DNA from 2 places in the Paenibacillus sp. FSL R5-0744 genome. Region 1 is predicted to be linked to the other one. Evidence: riboswitches for the same ligand, from Rfam matches in the RefSeq annotation. Region 1 holds a riboswitch; the other holds the start of a gene.

Evidence for each region. Region 1 has a riboswitch for cyclic di-GMP ahead of MKY19_RS02425 (choice-of-anchor A family protein). Riboswitches for the same ligand answer to the same signal wherever they lie in the genome.
Region 2: linked by a shared signal. The riboswitch ahead of MKY19_RS21190 (thiamine pyrophosphate-binding protein) and the one ahead of MKY19_RS02425 (choice-of-anchor A family protein) in region 1 are both predicted to bind cyclic di-GMP.

Annotation. Positions count from the first base shown of each region.
Region 1 covers NZ_CP150228.1:536,435-546,229, reverse strand. The annotation lists gene MKY19_RS02445 (ATP-binding cassette domain-containing protein) at 1-433, opposite strand, end outside; gene MKY19_RS02440 (Gx transporter family protein) at 463-1,020, opposite strand; gene MKY19_RS02435 (NusG domain II-containing protein) at 1,004-1,393, opposite strand; gene MKY19_RS02430 (alpha/beta hydrolase) at 2,124-3,059, opposite strand; gene MKY19_RS02425 (choice-of-anchor A family protein) at 3,229-5,178, opposite strand; cyclic di-GMP riboswitch class I at 5,289-5,379, opposite strand; gene MKY19_RS02420 (hypothetical protein) at 5,871-6,263, shown strand; gene MKY19_RS02415 (helix-turn-helix domain-containing protein) at 6,650-7,024, shown strand; gene MKY19_RS02410 (NAD(P)H-dependent oxidoreductase) at 7,089-7,631, opposite strand; gene MKY19_RS02405 (sporulation protein YjcZ) at 8,108-8,209, opposite strand; gene MKY19_RS02400 (hypothetical protein) at 8,240-8,395, opposite strand; gene MKY19_RS02395 (hypothetical protein) at 8,574-8,804, opposite strand; gene MKY19_RS02390 (N-acetylmuramoyl-L-alanine amidase) at 8,933-9,271, opposite strand; tRNA gene MKY19_RS02385 (tRNA-Thr) at 9,326-9,397, opposite strand; gene MKY19_RS02380 (MTH1187 family thiamine-binding protein) at 9,493-9,795, opposite strand, start outside.
Region 2 covers NZ_CP150228.1:4,778,649-4,788,443, forward strand. The annotation lists gene serA (phosphoglycerate dehydrogenase) at 1-1,088, shown strand, start outside; gene MKY19_RS21175 (SDR family NAD(P)-dependent oxidoreductase) at 1,161-1,994, opposite strand; gene MKY19_RS21180 (YafY family protein) at 2,168-3,124, shown strand; gene MKY19_RS21185 (HAMP domain-containing methyl-accepting chemotaxis protein) at 3,247-4,497, shown strand; cyclic di-GMP riboswitch class I at 4,689-4,784, shown strand; gene MKY19_RS21190 (thiamine pyrophosphate-binding protein) at 4,903-6,546, shown strand; gene MKY19_RS21195 (carboxymuconolactone decarboxylase family protein) at 6,557-6,925, shown strand; gene MKY19_RS21200 (hypothetical protein) at 6,965-7,315, shown strand; gene MKY19_RS21205 (3-oxoacyl-[acyl-carrier-protein] synthase III C-terminal domain-containing protein) at 7,367-8,359, shown strand; gene MKY19_RS21210 (DNA-binding protein) at 8,430-8,645, opposite strand; gene glpK (glycerol kinase GlpK) at 8,660-9,795, opposite strand, start outside.

The DNA.
Region 1 (9,795 bases):
GCAGATGATTTATTCCCAGCCTCGTCGTATAAGAGTGTAGCCGCTCAGCCATCTCTGCGTACGACAAACAAAGCCCTTCCAGGCCGAATAAGATATCTTCCTCTACAGTGGCTCCAATAAACTGATTATCTGGATTTTGGAACACCATACCGATGCATTGCCGAATGCTTCCGATCGTTTCCTCACTCAGTTGCATACCACTAACCACAATCTCGCCAGCACTCTTAGGCAGCAAAGCATTTAGTAGCTTAACTAGCGTAGACTTCCCGCAGCCATTGGGACCAACCAAGCTAACCCATTGTCCCTGAGAAATAGATAACGTTATATTTTGAAGAATCGGATGCTCAGGATCATAACCAAACGATACCCCATCCAGAGAGATGATAGCTTGTCCTTCTCCCTCTAATTCTTGACCTTCATATGATTCATTCATGTTAGTCATCCTTCCGCTGATGTGACTAATCAGTCCAAAAACTCTTCAAACAACGATATTTTTGACAATGAAGCCACCAAATAACGGACTGCATAGCCCACGGCAATTCCTGTTACTACTCCAGTGATTAGCAGCATGGGAAGATAATAAAAAATACTAAGGGATGAGAATACCATAGAAGCTGCCAGCAGCTGACCGATATTATGTGCAATCCCACCAGCTATACTAATGCCGATCAAGCTTATACTCTTGCCTTTGCCACTAATCAGCATTAACACGAACATTACAACAAAGCTAAACAGCGAACCAAATAAACTGAATAGTAAGCTTGAAAAAGTACCTAGCAAAAATGCAGTAAGCAACGTTTTGAGGATGACAAGCAGGAATGCGTCCCGTCCACGTAAAAAGTAAATACAAGTCAAAATCATAATGTTAGCTAATCCTAGTTTAGCACCCGGCACCAGTCCCATTCCTGACAACGGAATCTGCGCTTCTATTAGACTAAGCACTACTGCCACTGCGGCGAAAATCGCAATAATTACCGTTCTTTTTAAAGCTGTTGCAGATTCACTACTGGACATAGGCATCTATATCATCCTCCCCCGACGCACTTGTGATTTCCACTAATACTCTATGCGGTAGACAGACAATCGTCTGTTTGGGCAGGGTAATAAAACCAAAACCTAGGCATACTTGATCCGGGCAGTCGGCATCGTACATTTCAATCCCGTAATCATGCACCTTCAAGAGGTTATAGCCACGTTCGGTACGAACCTCAATGGTTTGTTCTTCTTTTGTAAGCTTTACCGTTTTAAATAACTCGCCGTCCACCGTTACATTGGCTACGAGATTTTTACCGGCCCCACCTTTATCATCATTGTCCGAAAACCATCTCGGTGCGAGAAAAGCGAGCGCAGCAATCAACACGATGGAAATCAACCACACATCTGCGCGTTTCATAAAAATCTCCCTTATTTTTTAATTAAAATCCAGACTTATTAATTATAACGGTCTACCCTCAATCCTTCAATCAATGTTGGGGTTTAATGTAAGTTTTAGAGACCAGTTCACAAAATAGGCACGCAAAATAACCCCCACAGCCCCATTTACTCTGGCTTTCTAGCTTTTCCGAATTAATCCACAAATAATCCAGCATACGATATATTCAAATCAAACGCTTTCTCTCGCTCTGCTTGTTCCCCTTCTAAATCAAACAACCCTTATCTTGGAATTCATTATTATATTTGCCTTTTAAACAATACTGTGTTATATTTATATCGTATTTGTTTTTCGATATATTGAATATCCCCATCAAGAAGATGTCAGGCCGACTATTTTACACTTCGGCAATTTGGACACAGAGGCTTCATGTTTTCTTGCAGAAACTTTCCTTTTTATGAGACTAAATTCGAAATATAGCATTCCGATTCACACTGGCGCGGTCAATGGAGCCGCAAGGGCAAAAGAGAGGTAGGGCTTTTGTCGTATTGGAAGGATTATTCTCGCCACACGGCTGCTGGAAATAACAAGGAATTAAGACACCCGTTACTCACGAACGGCGGGGGATGAATATAACGAAAAAGCATGGCTGTACGAACCTTACATAAGGACACATGCCATGTGTGGAAAAATATAGGCGCCCGATAACCGCTACCTAGCGGATATCGGGCGCTGTCTACGTTCAGGGCATCTAATTTACATACTGATTCACAAAAGCTGTTACTACGTTTATATACCCCGTCTTATCCATGTCATAAGCTAACCCATGCCCTGCTTGCGGCACTACGAACTTCTCTTTGGGACTCTGACATGCCTCATACAATTCATTCATCATACTATACGGTACAAAGTTATCTGCATCCCCATGAATAAATAGAATCGGCACCTTCGCCTTCCGCACCTGTTTCAAGGCAGATGCTTCACTAAAACCATACCCTGCTTTCAAACGAGTAATTAGACTCGCACTTTGAATAAAAGGGAAACTTGGCAAGCGATACATACGCCGTAGTTGGTAGGCTAATTGTGCTTTAACTGAGCTGTAAGCACAGTCCGAGATAATAGCTTTGACCTGCGGCGGGAGATTTTCACCTGAGGTCATTAGCACTGTAGCACCACCCATAGAGACCCCATGAAGCACAACTTGAGCACTGGGCCCAGTCTTTTCTATTATATATTCAATCCACTGCAAATAATCCTTGCGCTCATGCCATCCAAAACCAATATAATTCCCAGCGCTTTCCCCATGTCCCCTGGCATCGGGAATCAGGATATTAAAGCCCATTCTCTCGTAATAGATTTTGGCGTACGCCCCCATATCCTTCCCTTTTCCAGAATAACCATGAGCTAGAATCGCCGTACGACCTTCAGCACGATCCGAAAGGAGCAAGTACCCTCTTAGTTGTAGCCCGTCCTCAGATGTAATCTCCACATTCTCAAAGCTCTGACTGGAGATCCAATTCTTCCCCTCACCCCAAGAAGCCCCGGCAACCGGGGGATCAACCTTCAGATCACGATTATTACTCAGGAATTCCTTCGGTGCTCGTTTAATAGCAATTCCATAAAAGAAAAAGCCCGCATAGATCAGAGCTCCTATGACGATGACAGCGCTAATGAAGAACCATACCAATTCATCTTCCCCGTCCTTTCCTCATATCCGTTGTAAATCAGTATAACATCTACTTAGAATGCGCCAAAATATAACAATCATAACAAAAGAAAACCGCCCTCGGAATATGTCCCGAAAGCGGCTTACTATTCTTCGGCATAGCTTGTGTTCAAGCTACAATCACCGTTTATTATTTCTTGCTCGAGAATCTATTTCTCATTAGCAATCCAATAAGTGCAAAACCTAGACCAGTTACATAATAAGGGACTGAACTTGATTCTCCCGTTTTTGGAAGTTCATCCACAGGTGGATTACCTAGCGGGATTGTATCATCCACTACAGCAATATCCTTTGGTGACGGCGTTGGTATTACTGTCGGTACTGGTGCTAATGGAATCTCCTCATCATCAACAAGTACCTCTGTGTTGCTCGACGGTGTTGGCGTTGGTACTGGTACTGGAGTCGACGAAGCTACAGGACCCAGCGGCACAGGATCATCATTAACAACGATAGTACCAATTACAAATGATGGTGTTGGTGTCGGGAACACAGGAGGCTCCGGCGTTGGCGTCGGTGTTGGCGTTACTTCTGACGACGGTGTCGGTGTTACTTCTGACGACGGTGTCGGTGTTACTTCTGACGACGGTGTCGGTGTTACTTCCGACGACGATGTCGGTGTTGGCGTTACTTCTGACGACGGTGTCGGTGTTGGTGTTACTTCCGACGACGGTGTCGGTGTTGGCGTCACTTCCGACGACGGTGTCGGTGTTGGCGTCACTTCCGACGACGGTGTCGGTGTTGGCGTCACTTCCGACGACGGTGTCGGTGTTGGCGTTACTTCCGGCGACGGTGTTGGCGTTACTTCCGGCGACGGTGTCGGCGTTGGTGTCACGATCGGCGTTGGCGTTGGTGTCACGATCGGCGTTGGTGTTGGTGTCACGGTCGGCGTTGGTGTTGGTGTCACGGTCGGCGTTGGTGTTGGCGTCACGGTCGGCGTTGGTGTTGGCGTCACGGTCGGCGTTGGTGTTGGTGTCACGATCGGCGTTGGTGTTGGCGTCACGGTCGGCGTTGGTGTTGGCGTCACGGTCGGCGTTGGTGTTGGCGTCACGGTCGGCGTTGGTGTTGGCGTCACGGTTGGTGTCGGTGTTGGTGTCACGGTCGGCGTTGGTGTTGGTGTCACGGTCGGCGTTGGTGTTGGTGTCACGGTCGGCGTTGGTGTTGGCGTCACGGTTGGTGTCGGTGTTGGTGTTACGGTTGGTGTCGGTGTTGGCGTCGTTCCTGGATCATCACCATCGTATGGATGGTGGTGAAATTCACCACCACCAGTACCAGTGAGCGAAGCCGCCACGAATGTTCCGTTAACCTGACCATTAATAAAATCAACATCAGCGTAGGGAGCAAGCACACTCCCCATTACATTTATTCCTACCATATCAAGATATGTAGCTTGACTAAAGTTAAACAAAATTTTCTTGCTGTTCAATGCGCCATTAGGTAGGAATGCGAAATTTTTCATTTTTACGCTTGAACCATCAATGTTAATAATTGCAGTAGATCCGGAAGGAACATTAATTGTGAATCCGTGATTAGTAGAGACGTTATCTCCTAAAACATTAAAAACATTGACCACAGGGTCTGTGCCTGTCAATGTAAGACCGCCATATTCATACTTTGTTGTTCCATTGGCTTCTATTGCTGCTAGTTCAGCTGATTTATCCTTCAAAGACTGGCCTACGGCCGCAAAGTCAATCGGGTTTCCCGTAGTTCTGGTTCCTCCGCTATTAATCGTTACATTACCTGCAAAGCTTCCCCCATGCACGATATTCCCGTAAACAGAGCCATTGTTGAAAGTAAGATTCCCTCCAACAACAAGTGTGTCAGTGAAGGAGATCTCAGCAGCACTTAGCCTATCACCAACGCTGTAGTTGGTTAAAGTAACATTACCTCCAGCAGCAAATCTTCCCTCCGTATCCGAAAAGGTTGTAACATCCCCTAGGATAAACACATTGTAGTTTCCAGCAATCCCGAGTGTAGTAGAACTAGCATTAACAGTCCCGGCTCCCAAAGAGGAAAGACCACTACCTACTATCAAAATCCCCGCTAATATTAGTGCTAGCAGCGGTTTCATTCTTCTTTTCAAAAAGCACACCTCCTAAATCTATGATTTATATTTAATCAGAATAATTACCAGAAACTCTAAAAGACCTAACAACAAAAAAGACCGCCAAAAAAGAAGTGGAATTCCCTTCTCATGGCAGTCGGACGGTCATAGCGCATTTAAGACACTTTAGACTCCTGGACTTTGCGTCCCACCCTTTCAGGCGGTTTGCTATTATCATGATAATATATGTATTGACTTGCAGATTAGAACTAGCATTTTAAGCATCCTATTAAATAATAGTCTATGACTTTTAATACTTTTGAACTAATAATAGTTTAGCGCTCCATCCCCACAATTGTCAATCAATTCCTTTTGATATTCATACGTGTAAGCAAGCACAAAAAAAGCGCCTAAAGGCGCTTCACACAAAGGTTTTCCTTCAATTATAAAGTAACTTTATATAGCCTAATATCGATATCCATAATGGAATACTTAGAATCAAACCAAATACCATTCCACGGCGGAGACTTCCTTCCTCATTCATCCTAATTCTCCCTTTATATAAGTCTGAAGCATTATTTTTTATTATTACAATTTTAATATATTTTATTCCTTCTAATTTAGTTGTGAATTCAATCACATTGGACTAGCTGTTTAGAAATACCATTGATTATTTTTGGAATATCGGGGTAGAATACGAATATACGTTCCCATTAGAGGTGATGAGATTCATGAATAGAGCTGAAAGCAGGGACAACATGCTGGTGAAATCTTATTTATTGCTTCCGATGATTTTATCAGCTTTCGAACGGGACTCCGCCATTCTATCTGCACATTTACGAACACCCACCCCCTATCTGGAGGTTCTTGAAACAGCCGCAGCAGTTGCTACAACAGATCTAAGAGATATTCGTTCAGAGATGAGAAAACGGGGAATCAAGGTTTATGAGCAGAACAAACTTAACACGGGGATAGAAGCCAAATTTATATGTCGTGGATACCATGAACGAATGCTGCTGTTAAACGACATTGTCGCTGCCCAAGCTGCCATTCATATGCGCAGATATCTCGGTCTGGATATTTCATCTTTTAAGAGCTATGAAGAGCAATATCAGATTAAGTGAAGTAGCGAAGAAGTTGCCCCCCCTCCCCCATTTAATTAGCGAACAAAAAAATAGGCCTTACCATGGGAGTTGGCAAGACCTGAGAGATTTATACCACAAAACACTGGGGGGTGTTTGGTGACTTCAATATATACCTTGAACCTGAAAATAAGATGATGCTCACATGAAAATTACATTAAAAAACTTCAATTCGTCGCTTAGGCTATCCGCTTGATAGTTAGCCACGAGTGCTTTGAACAAATTGTTTCAAAATGATATAGTGAATTCGTTCTCACAGGATGACTTGATAGCAGGTTGTAAAACATAATAAAGTCGGGACCTGAGTACGGAGCGACAACAGGCGTTTGCCTTTTCGTTGAATATTTTCTGAAGGAGGGTAATAGCCCATGAGTGATGAAATCTGTATACCACCTGGCATTCAGCAGAAGGACACTAGCTTTGGCTACACCTTGTCTATCATTAGTGGTAAATATAAAATGACTATTCTCTACTATCTCTCTGAAAACAAGATCGTGCGGTTCAATGAACTGCAACGGGGTATCGGCACAATACCTTTTAAGACGTTAAGCGTTATGTTGAAAGAACTGGAAGCCGACTGTCTCGTCAGGCGCGAGGAATTCCCCCAGATCCCCCCTAAAGTTGAGTATTCCTTGACCGAGAAGGGCCAATCGCTTATTCCGGTGCTGGATATGATGTGCACTTGGGGAGAGAAAAACTTCGTTCCAGCCGCGCAAGAGATAACCATACCTTTTACGATTTAACGACAACTTATGACAAAAGCAGCATTTCCATTAATGAAAATGCTGCTTTTTGTTTCAATTCTAATTACATATTTTCGATAAATTCAACATAGCCTTGCGAACTGACATCCAATTTCTTCAAGTAATCCGTACTTCCTACCGTCTCAGATTCCGTGCCATAAATGGCATAGAAGGAACGATAATCAGCGTTGCAGTACAAAAAAGTCGTGTCAAAGGGAGATAAAATACGGTCAAGCCCGTAGCCGAGTTTACCTTCTTCACTAAAGTCTTTTTCACTTCCTCCGGCAGTTACAGCTAATGCGATTTTTCGATTTCTTAATTTATCACTCTTCGAACCATATGCCCATCCGTAAGTAAATACTTCGTCCAACCACTTTTTAAGCAGAGGTGGACTACTAAACCAGTAGACAGGGAATTGTAAGACGAGCTTATCATGCGCTTCAATCAGCTGTTGTTCCTTTTCCACGTTGATTTTTTCATCGGGATAGGCTTTGTACAGCTCGTGCACCGTATATTTGTCTGGATATTTACGGAGTTCTTCGATCCAGCGTTTATTAACGACGGATGTTTCGATGTTTGGGTGCGTGACGACAATAAGTGTTTTCATTGGTGTATCCTCCATGTTTGAATCAGATTTAGGACTTGAGTATACCTCCCACTATGCCATCGCGTAAGTATGCACTTTTAGTTCACGTACTTACCTAAAGGTAAGCACTGCAACCTGCCTGCACGTATGATTGATGTATAGTCTTCGGGGCGAATCTCGTCTTCGGTGTACACCCAAATATCACACAAGAGAGACTGGGTCATTCCGCCATTTTACTTGAGTAAAGGTTAGACGGATGTAACGTTATGTGTATGAACTCTATATCACTGATAAAAAAATTTGCCTGAACGCAAAGAAATACCCCACCATTACTGGCAGGGTACGGTACTTCCGCATAATTTCAACATAATCCATTTGGGATACTCGACTACCACTTAAGGTTGACAGGGTGCGTCTTTGATTATGTATGAAAAAAATCCACCAGCATGAGTACTGGCGGATTTAATAAGGTGCAGCTATATTGGGAGGTTTGAAACTTAAATAAACAAAGTCTTAGAGATGATTACCAACAAGATAAACAGAACCAGAATTGCGGCGGTAGAAGTAAAGCCACCATATCCTCCTGCGAATTCGCCCATTTTAACTCCTCCTTTGTAATTGAATACAATTTAAAATATACAAGCTTTTGTAATGATGACCAGTAGGATAAAGAGCACTAAGATTGCCCCTGTGGATGTAAAGGCTCCACCAACAAAACGTTCAGGTTCACGTTCACGTTCACGTTCACCAACGCCGCAACAACGTTCTCCACGTACTTCGCCCATTTGTCAATTCCTCCTTTTTAATTGGATACAAAACTAAGATATGCGGGATTTGTATCGGTGCTTGGGTAAAAAAGAAACGAAAATAGTAGGCCTGTTGCGGGATCCGACATTTCGTAAAAAACAAAAAAATACCCACCAGCCGAAGCCAGTGGGCGGTTTTTCCCGGTTTTATGATTTTTTAAATAAGGGCTATAGCCAGCAGAGTGAACAAACTCAAGGTTAAGATGTCATTTGTAGCAAAAGGATTACCAAAAAAAGCTGAAGTGTGCACAGATCCGTTATGTTCCGTTCTTAAGTAAACATTATTTCTGTCCACATTTGTAATTACGCCTACGTGCTGTCTACCATCTTTAGTCAGAATCCGCACTCTTCTATTCATGTAGCGCAAGCAGCTGCAATAAGCATCCATCAGGAAACTCCCCCTCGCTCGTATTACTTTATTTTATGATGAGAGGTTACGCCGGTAACGGCCAGCAGCGCCCAAAACTTCCGGCTCGACAAATTAACTTTCCAGTTCACTTTGTAAGGTTAACTGTCTTACTTGCTCTTACTTGCTCTTACTTGCTCTTTCTTGCCGTTTACGAGTACTACCACTTTATTGTCATTGTTGCCCTGATTCGCTGTTTCCTTCTTTTTCAGCCCTAGGTACTTTGCAATCCCGATCACATGGCTATCAATGATTGCTTGGATAACCACATCTTTTTTGAGTTTGGCAGCGTCGGTTGCCACATCCAAAAATAAATTCTCCGTGAGTACTGCAGGCATGTTGCTCTCACGCACCACGTGCAGGTTTTTTGCCTTTTGGCCCCGGTCGTTGGGGACTCCATTACAAGCGGAAAAGACACTCTTTCGGTAGAAGAATGGTAGAAGAAACAAAAAAGCGCGACTCCCCAAACTTCAAGAATCCGCGCCAAATATGGTTTTTTGGGATGCTGGTGAAGGGAATTGAACCCCCGGCCTACGCATTACGAGTGCGTTGCTCTACCCCTGAGCTACACCAGCTTAAGGCCGATTTTTCTGTCAAACAAAAAATATTATACAACTTTCAGCCAGAAACGCAAGCCTATTTCTCCCTATTTCCCTACTCTCCCGAACTGCTATTCCACCTGTAGTTTACGCTCCACAGACTCCAGCTTTCCACGGCTAGTGGAGGGTTTATCGCGGCGGTCGTCTATTTTAAGTGAGGTAGAGACACGCTCTGCACCTGCGGCAAAAGGAGACTCGTGCAGCGCTTCGACTGCAGCAAAAATACGCTGAAGAGGCCCTTCGATGATTGTACCCATGGATGTAAGCTCATAAGTAATCCCTTCTACCGTCTTCAGCACTCGCTGCATATCCGCAACATAGCTGCTAAGGCTCGTACTACCTGTTCCAATCGGAATAACGGTTACTTCAGCAAT
Region 2 (9,795 bases), 2.6 Mb from region 1:
CTTTCGATCCTTTCCTAACAGCTGAACGTGCTGAAAAGATGGAAGTTAAATTGGCTTCCGTAGACGATGTTGTTCGCGGAGCAGACTTCATTACTGTGCACACTCCACTTACTCCGGAAACACGCCATATGATTTCTCGCCCACAATTCGAAGTGATGAAAAAGGGAATGCGCATCATCAACTGTGCACGTGGTGGTGTAATTGATGAAATGGCATTAGTAGAAGCTATAGATAGCGGTATTGTTGCTGGCGCTGCGTTCGACGTATTTGAGAAAGAGCCGCCGCAAGCAGATCATCCTTTCCTGTCTCATCCAAAAATCATCGTGACTCCTCACCTTGGCGCTTCTACGATTGAAGCTCAAGAAAATGTGGCGATCGATGTTTCGGAGCAAGTGTTGCATATTCTGCGTAATGAACCGTTCATTAACGCGGTCAACATTCCTCCAGTGGCTCCAAGTGTAATGAATAAGCTTCAACCTTACTTCACGCTTGGGGAAAAACTGGGCAGCTTTGTTACCCAAATTGCAGCTGCTGCTATCCGTGAGATCCATGTTGAATACGCTGGTGATCTTTCGGATGTAGATACCCAACCACTAACCCGCTACATTGTAAAAGGTGTGCTCTCCCGCCACTTTGCAGAGGACGTTAATATCGTAAACTCCATGCATTTAGCAAAAACACGCGACGTGAACGTAGTAATAACTAAAGCTTCTAAAACTAAAGGCTTTACCAATCTGATTACTGTTACTCTAAAAGCTGATCGTGACCAAGAGTATCTTGTGGCCGGCACCCTGCTGCAAGGTTATGGAGAACGGATTGTTCAAGTGAATAAGTTCCCAGTTGATATTGCTCCTGAAGGTCATCAAATCTTTGTATCCCATAACGACAAAGTAGGGATTATCGGACTCGTGGGTACATTGCTTGGTGAGAACGATGTAAACATCGCTTCCATGCAAGTGGGACGTAAAATTGTTGGGGGCGCTGCAATCATGCTGCTGACCGTTGACAAAGCCGTTCCTAAGCAAGTCCTTGTGAAACTCGCTGGTTTACCAGAAATTAACACCGCTGAAGAAATCATCCTTCTTTAATCTATAATTTAGAAAGGCCATTCCAGAATGTACTGGAGTGGCCTTTCTTATATTTTACGAATCTCTTTCTTCCTATATTATGAACGAAGGGATTATCCTTCCATCAATATCAGTAAAACCATACTTTTCAGCAAGCTTTCCAACCAGCTGCGGCTCACCGGACATAGACATAACCTCTGGATCAGCGGCTAGTGCAGTCACTGCTCGACCAATATATGTCGTCGATTCACTCATTTTCAGTTCCTCAACTTCTTGCCAATGTTCCTCATCTGTATTCATGGCTTCTAGAACCGCTTCTGTTCTCATCCATCCAGGTGAAAGTGGCATAACCGCAATGCCATCATCCTTTAACTCCTTCGACAATCCGAAAGCCATACGTAAAAGTGCATTTTTAGAAAGATCATAATAAAAGTTGCCTAAATATTTATAATGATCCCAGAAGGTTGTATGGATAATTAGACCACCAGTTTTTGCCTTGCGCATCAAGGGAATTGCGTAATAATTTGTGATCATCTGTGCTCTCACACCGGCATTAAACATATTGTCCCAATGAGCTGTAGGCAGCTCCCAAAAAGGCTTCTGCTCGATAGCTAAATCATTGCCTCCCCATACGTTGTTAACTAAGATATCGAGCCGACCTTGCTCTTCAGCGATCTGGCGGATCACTGCTTCTGTTTCTTGATCCTTCGTATGGTCACATCGTATTACCGCACCAGAACCTCCACTCTCTTTTATTTCTCTAAGTACGCTATCTATACTCCCCTTAATATGTTCTGTGACGGATACATCTGTGGTCCTCCCTGTAATATAGACAAAAGCTCCTCTTCTCGCTAATTCTAAAGCGATCCCCCTCCCAGCACCTCTGCTGCTCCCGGTAACCAATGCGACTTTCCCTTTCAATGTCATAGCCCTCAACCCTTTCCACATGAGTTCGGATTTCAATATTCTGTGAATATTCCTTACGTTTTATAAGTATAACCCGTATATATGACATCAACTGACATATATAATATAATCATAATTTAGAAATGATTAATGGTGATCGTCTAATCAATAATTCGAGGAGGTACAATAGCCTAATGAGAGCCGACCGTTTGTTATCAATATTACTTCTGTTGCAAAATCGTGGAAAAATGACTTCTAGAGAATTGGCCCAAACACTCGAGGTATCAGAACGAACTGTGTTTCGTGATATGGAAGCATTAAGCGCTTCAGGAATACCCATTTTAGCTGAACGTGGTCGTGAAGGAGGCTGGATGCTTACTGAAGGGTACCGAACCTCCCTAACGGGAATGAAGCCACAAGAGATTGGTTCACTGCTTCTGTCCGCTGACGCATCTATAATGAAGGATCTGGGGATACAAGACGACTACTCTTCCGCTGTTCTCAAACTAGAGGCTGCATCCTCACATCGACTTAGTAACCCAGCAAATTACCTAAGCGAGCGTATTCATATTGATGGCGCCAGTTGGCATCCTTCGGATGAGACTTATCCGTTCCTTTCTGTACTGCAGAGAGCACTTTGGGAGGATCGCAAAGTAAAAATCACTTATCTCCGGAGCAACGAGACAACGGTCCGTTTCATTGAACCTCTTGGGTTAGTTGCAAAACGCGGTGTATGGTATGTCGTAGCCAAAAGCAAAGATGAACTACGGACCTTTCGTGTGTCCAGATTAGTTAACGTTGAGGAGACTCATGAGTGGTTTAAAAGACCTGATGCCTTTGATTTAAAACAGTACTGGGAAGAGTCCACCACGGCCTTTAAAGCAGCACTGCCAAAGTATCAAGTAAAGCTAAGGGTTAGAACATCTGTCTTAAAAGAATTACAGCGAGAAAGATTCGTCACTGTCCAATTGATAGAGCCAACAAGCAATGCAGAGTGGGTGAACGTAGATGCCGAATTTAATACGATCGAGTCGGCCTGCCGGATAATCCTTTCTTTTAGTCCCTCGGTTATTGTACTTTCACCGCAAGAACTTTTAGAGATGGTAAAGTCTGCTATCGCAAAAATTTCCGCTATTTATGAGGATTTTTGACACGAAATCTAAAGAACTACTCCGAAAAGAAGATTTATGTCAGTTCTTACTATAGACCAATCACCTTTAAATCCCATATAATAACACCAATACATAATATTAATAAGGAGGACATTATACCAATGAACTGGATGCATAAACTTCCGTTAAAACAAAGAATTGTTGCCGGATGTTACCTCGTTGCCGCACTATTTGCCATTCCTGTTTTAGTTACTTTTATGATCTTAGGCAACATTATTTTGGGTATTGTTCTAATCGTAGTTCTTGCTGCTCTAACTTTCCCCGTGGCCCGCTTTATCGAGAGAACGCTTACATCTTCTTTTGATGACATCGCGAATGTATCTCATAGTATTTCAAAAGGGGATTTTACTAGTAGAGCCGATGAGAACGGGTCTATGGGGGACGTAAGTCGTTCCTTTAATACTATGATTGACAAGCTCAAGAAGATTTTGACAGAAGCATCACAAATCACTCGTCAAGTTATGGATGCAAGCCGTGGAATCGAAGATAAGAATCAGAATTTGAAAATTGTCATGGCACAGGTAGCCTCTTCGTCTAACGAGCTAGCTCTTGGTGCAAATGAAATATCTACGGATATCGCTGAAATGACAGAATCTATTAAAGATATTGAGAATAAAGTATCCAATTATACGAACTCTACGAAAGAAATGAACAGACGTTCAATACATACATTAGAACTAGTTGAACAAGGACGGCAGTCCGTTGATACTCAAGCTGAAGGCATGCGCAAAAACATCCAGGCTACTCAAAAAGTAGCTGATACTATCGAAGCCCTGTCTCATAATGCTCGCGGAATTACGATGATTACAAAAACCATCACAGAGATCGCTGAGCAGACCAACCTCTTATCGCTGAATGCCTCCATCGAAGCAGCACGCGCCGGAGAGCATGGTCGAGGATTTGCTGTAGTCGCACAGGAGGTTCGTAAACTTGCCGAGGAATCAACAGCTTCAACGAAGGAAGTCTTTGGCTTAGTTCGGAGCATCGAAACTGATATCAAACAAGCGATTGACAATATCGCTATCAACGAAGAAGTCGTACAGGTACAGAATGAGATGATCACTCAATCTGCTCATATCTTTGCTCAAATTGTGCAAAGTGTGCAGTATATTACCGAGCAAATCTCTTCCTTCTCTGCTGAAAGTGATCTGATGTTGGAAAGTGCCTTGAAAATCTCAAGTGCAATAGAGAATATCTCTGCAATCACACAGCAAACCGCTGCCGGCACCGAGGAAGTATCCGCCGCTATGAATGAACAAATTAATGCCCTGCAGTCCGTTGCTGAAGAAACTGAGAAAATGACACAGGCTGTGTTTAATCTACAGAAGACTATCCATATTTTCAAGTTTTAAGTCACTTGCAAAAATATATAAACAAGTCCAAAAACTCCTCCTAAGTTTTGACTTAGGGGGAGTTTTTTTATATCTATTATTTCATAGGTTGGACAAGACTTTCGTCAAAATTCGAGTTAATTTGCGAAAATATATTGACAAAGGTACTCTAGGAATATATTGTAAAGGAAAATTCTTCTTATAAATTTTAAAATTAATATTGGCAAAATCTTCGAAAGAGGATGACGCAAAACCATGGATCTACAGCCTCATTTTTAATCAGAGGCCATGACTGCCAGGTTGCAGAAAACCAAGACGACTGAACAATTGTTCAGTCTCTATGGCGATTTATGCCACCAACCTGTGCCCTAATTCAGAGCACAGGTTTTCTAATGTTTGATTTTAAAATAACAATCAACTTGTGAGGTGTATTTTTTGAAGACAGTCGCAGATTACATGTCGGAAGCACTACGGAACCTAGGTGTTACCCATTCCTTTGGTATTATTGGGAAATCCATTTGCCCTATTGTTCTTAAAATGGTAGATTACGGTATTGAATTTATTCCTGGGAGACATGAGTCCAGTTCCGGCTTCGAAGCAGCCGGGTATGCGCTTAAAACTGGAAAACTAGGTGTAGCTTTTGGTACTTCAGGTCCTGGTGGAACAAACCTATTAACTGCAGCAGCACATGCTAAGGCTAACAACCTACCTGTCCTATTTATTACTGGCCATCAATCTATTAAAGAGCTTGGAATTCCCCAATGTCAGGACTCTACTTCTTTTCTAGCTGATTTAGCTGATATGTTTAGACCTGCCACCTTATATAGCAAGCTTATTGAACGTGGAGATCACTTTAACACAATCTTTAATCATGCCATATCCATTGCTTTGAGCGGTAATCGTGGTCCAGTTCACCTTTGTATTCCCTTTGATGTACAAACGGAATTGCTAGAGGAATGTAATATTGTAATCCCTGAACGCGAATCACTGGTTAGCCATGCTAATATCGACCGTGTACTTGATGCTATAAATAACTCTAAGAATCCAATAATTATCGCGGGTAAAGGCGTTAACCGCTCAGGAGCACATAGTGAGCTAATTCAATTAGCGGAAACATTTAATATTCCTGTAGTTACATCTCCAGGTGGTAAAGGGGCTATAGCTTGGGATCATCCACTCTATCACGGTCCAATTGGAGTAGGCGGTTGTACCCATGGAGATGACTTGCTGAATCAAAGTGATCTATTTATCGTTCTCGGGTCACGTTTAAGTGATATGACTATTTGTAATCTTAAAAGGGAAAATCATCCTGCAACATTAATTCAGTTTGATAGCGATCCGACTTTTGTCGGAAAAATATTGTTCTCTAAAACGATTCCAGTGACTGGAGATCTACGGGACAATCTAGTTTACTATCTCAATAATATTGACACGAACAACATCACAAAACGCGAAGCACCGACAAATTCCGATTATACCGAAGAGCCTCCGATTTTACCAAACCTTTCACTTGCATCGGTCTTGAGTACGATGAGTGATTTAATTCCTTATAACAGCACAGTCTTTGTTGATGATGGAAGTCACGGTTTCCATGCTGCGAAATGGTACAAGGTTAAGAAACCGGGCAGTTTTGTTTTCGATGCTTACTTTGCTTGCATGGGTAATTCCATCGGAATGGCGATTGGTGCAAAGGTTGCTGCTCCAGAAGAAACGATCTTCTGCATTACAGGAGATGGCTGCTTTATGATGCTAGGCGCAGAGATTAACGCTGCTGTCTGCAAGGATATTCCTGTCATATTCATTGTTGTGAATAATAAACAGCTAGATATGGCTCTAAAAGGTATGGAAAAAACTACAGGACGTATTGACGGAACTATCTACGAAGTCCCTATGGATGCTGTGAAATTCGCAGAATCACTAGGCGCTAAGGGTTACAAATGTGAGACAGCGGAGGAGTTCGAAACAGCCATCAAGGACGCTGTTGCCATCAACCGTGTTGCCGTCATTGAACTGCTAACAGACCGTGATGAGGTCCCTCCGACTGCTCACCGTACTTTGAACCTAAATTAGGAGGTCACTTATGAAAGACAATGTAAACAGTGGTCTGAACCACTTCACGAATCTCTCTGGAGACTACGGAGCTAAAGCACTGGCTCCGATTAAAGAACATTTCCCCGATTTGGCTGAATTTATTATGGGGAATGCCTACGGCGATATTTTTCAACGCAACACAATCGAAGCTGACTGGAAGGAAATCGCAGTTATCTCTGCCCTGATTTCGATGGGTCAGTTTGATCAATTGGGTGTTCATTATGTCATGGCTCTTCGTGTGGGTGTTACTGTAGAACAACTCAAGGGTATTTTATTACACTTAGTACCCGCTATAGGGGCACCTAGAATCATCACCGCTTTTAATATTCTTCTCGAAACGATTGAAGAAATAAAGTAACTATTTTCAGTAAATTAAAATATCGGGAGAGATGTTAACGTGGGACAGTTTATTTTAAAGACAGACACTACTAAAAAAGTGATCAATATTGAGCTGGAAGGAACATTTTCTGAAGAAGATGGTCTGAAATCTATCCAAGCTTATCAACAAACTATTAATCCTATAACTCCAGCAGACTATGAATTACAAATCGACTGCAGAAAGCTAAACGTAACTGCACCTGATGTTGTACCTCTTTTGGAAGGTTGCTTCGTAATGTTTAAGAATGATGGATTTGTAAAAGTAAATCTAACCCTTGAGAATAACCCAATTCTTAAAATGCAGCTTGCACGTCTGGGTCGTAAAGCAGGACTAGATAACATCGAGATCATTTCCACCGTTACAGCTTAATTCTTCTTATAACTAAAAAAACTATAGAGTTTTTCAGGAGGATTCATTCATATGACCGGAATTCGTATTCAAGACATTGATATCTATCATCCTAGTAATAAAGTTGGTAACGACTTTTTTATTAAGCATTTTGACGAAAAGGGTATTGATATCCGAGGTCTACTGACCACTTTAGGTCGTGATACGCGCTATAGCATTAAGAATGAGGAAGAAAATTCTCTTACGATGGCTTTTGAGGCTGCCAGTAATGTGTTGGATAAAAATGGTCTCACTGGCGCTGATATCGATCTTATTGCCTATGCAAGTCAAACTCCTGAATATATCTTTCCTACTAACTCTTTAATGATTCACCGTTTAATTAACGGCGCATCCCATACAATTTGTATAGATAGCAACGCTAACTGTGCAGGTATGACTGCTTCCGTAGAACAGGTGAGCCGTCAAATGCAAGCCAATCCTAGAATTAAACGTGCTTTGGTCATCGGATCCGATTATGTAGCACCTCATGCAGATAAGAATGATCCTGTCTATTATGCTAACTTCGGTGATGCAGCTGCGGCAGTCCTTCTTGTGCGCGATGATAATGCGGTAGGCTTCATTGATTCTGTCTATCAAACAGACACATGCGTTTATGGCAACTCCATGTTCCCGGCTGAAGGCTTGGCTAATCTGGGTAGAAAAGGCGTAGCGGCTGGAGAATTCAATGTGAAATTCATTCCATTTGATGATTCCATTTGCGTAGATGCTGCTTCTGAATCGATTCGCACACTTCTATCTGATAACAACATAGCGCCTGAATCTATTAAAGCGGCCTGTTTCTCACAGCTTTCACTGCCTAATATCATTGGTGTTTGTGAAAAAGTGGGTATTGATCGTGAGGTTGCGGTTTACATAGGTGATGAATTCGGGTACACCTCAACCAGTAGCCCGTTTATCGCTCTACACAAAGCTATTACTACAGGAAAGATCGAACGCGGAGATAAAGTTCTGTTCTGGACAGTGGGCGCTGGATGGCAAAACGTTGCATTTGTTATTGAATATTAAGCGTTACAACCTAAAAAGCGGCAGGCCAAGGATTATCCTTAGCTTGCCGCTTTTTAGGTTGATCTGTTCTTTAGGACTCGCTGGCAAAGGATAACCCCTTTTCAGTGAGCGCACGTCGTAGTACATCAATCCCTTTTGGTCCCATCCCATGGAGCTGCAGAAGCTCTGACTCAGTGAGCTTACTGATTTGGTGAATCTGTGTATACCCAGCACCATGAAGTGCTCGGAGTGCAGGCTTAGATAGTCCACTCGGTAGATCAGATTCTGTTCCATTAAACATAGACATATGCATCTCCCTGATCACTGATATCTTTCATGTTTTTCCCAGCCCATGGTACGCGCTACAGCGTCTTTCCAGGCGTTGTAACGTCGTTCACGCTCATCTATACCCATTACAGGTGAAAAGACCCTCTCAGCTTTGTTAAAGCTTTCTAGCTGCTCTCTTGTCCAGACTCCTGAGGTTAATCCAGCCAGAAGTGCTGCTCCCAGCGCAGTCGTCTCCGCATATGTAGTTCGAGTAACTTCACTACCGAGGATATCAGACTGGAACTGCATCAGCAAATCATTACGAACCGCTCCACCATCTACACGAAGTCCGGTCAATGGCATGCCTGCATCTTTTTCCATCGCCCCAATTACATCTCTAGACTGAAATGCTAATGACTCTAACGTTGCTCTTACCAAATGCCCCGAGGTGGTTCCTCTAGTTAGACCGAAGACTGCTCCACGTGCATACATATCCCAATAAGGGGCTCCTAGTCCAGTAAAAGCAGGTACGACGACAACCCCTTCACTGTCCTCTACTTCCCGCGCTTTGTCTTCCGAGCCTGCCGGCTCCGTTATGAGTCCTAACCCCTCCTGAAGCCATTGTACAGCCGCTCCGGCTACAAACACACTGCCCTCGAGTGCATAATAGAGTTCATCCCCCATTCCCCAAGCTACAGTGGTCAACAACCCATGACTGGAGACTACAGCTTCTGTACCTGTATTCATCAGAATAAAGCATCCAGTTCCATATGTGTTTTTGGCACTGCCGGGTTCAAGACAAGTATGTCCAAACAAAGCAGCTTGTTGATCCCCCAATACAGAGTGAATAGGTATTTCTGTCCCGAACCACTGCGCGTCTGCTGCTCCAAATTCACTACCGGACATCCTCACTTCTGGCAGGATGGAGCGTGGTACATGAAGCTCCTCCATTAGCTCTTCGTCCCAGCAGCGCTCATGTAGATTATATAGCATCGTACGCGATGCATTAGTTACATCAGTAGCATGTACAGCCCCGCCAGTAAGCTTCCAGATTAGCCAGCTGTCTACTGTCCCAGCTAGTAGCTCGCCATTATTCGCCCGCTCTCGTGCGCCTTCTACATGATCAAGAATCCAGGAGAATTTTGTTGCAGAAAAATAAGCATCCACAACGAGTCCCGTCTTGCTAGCAA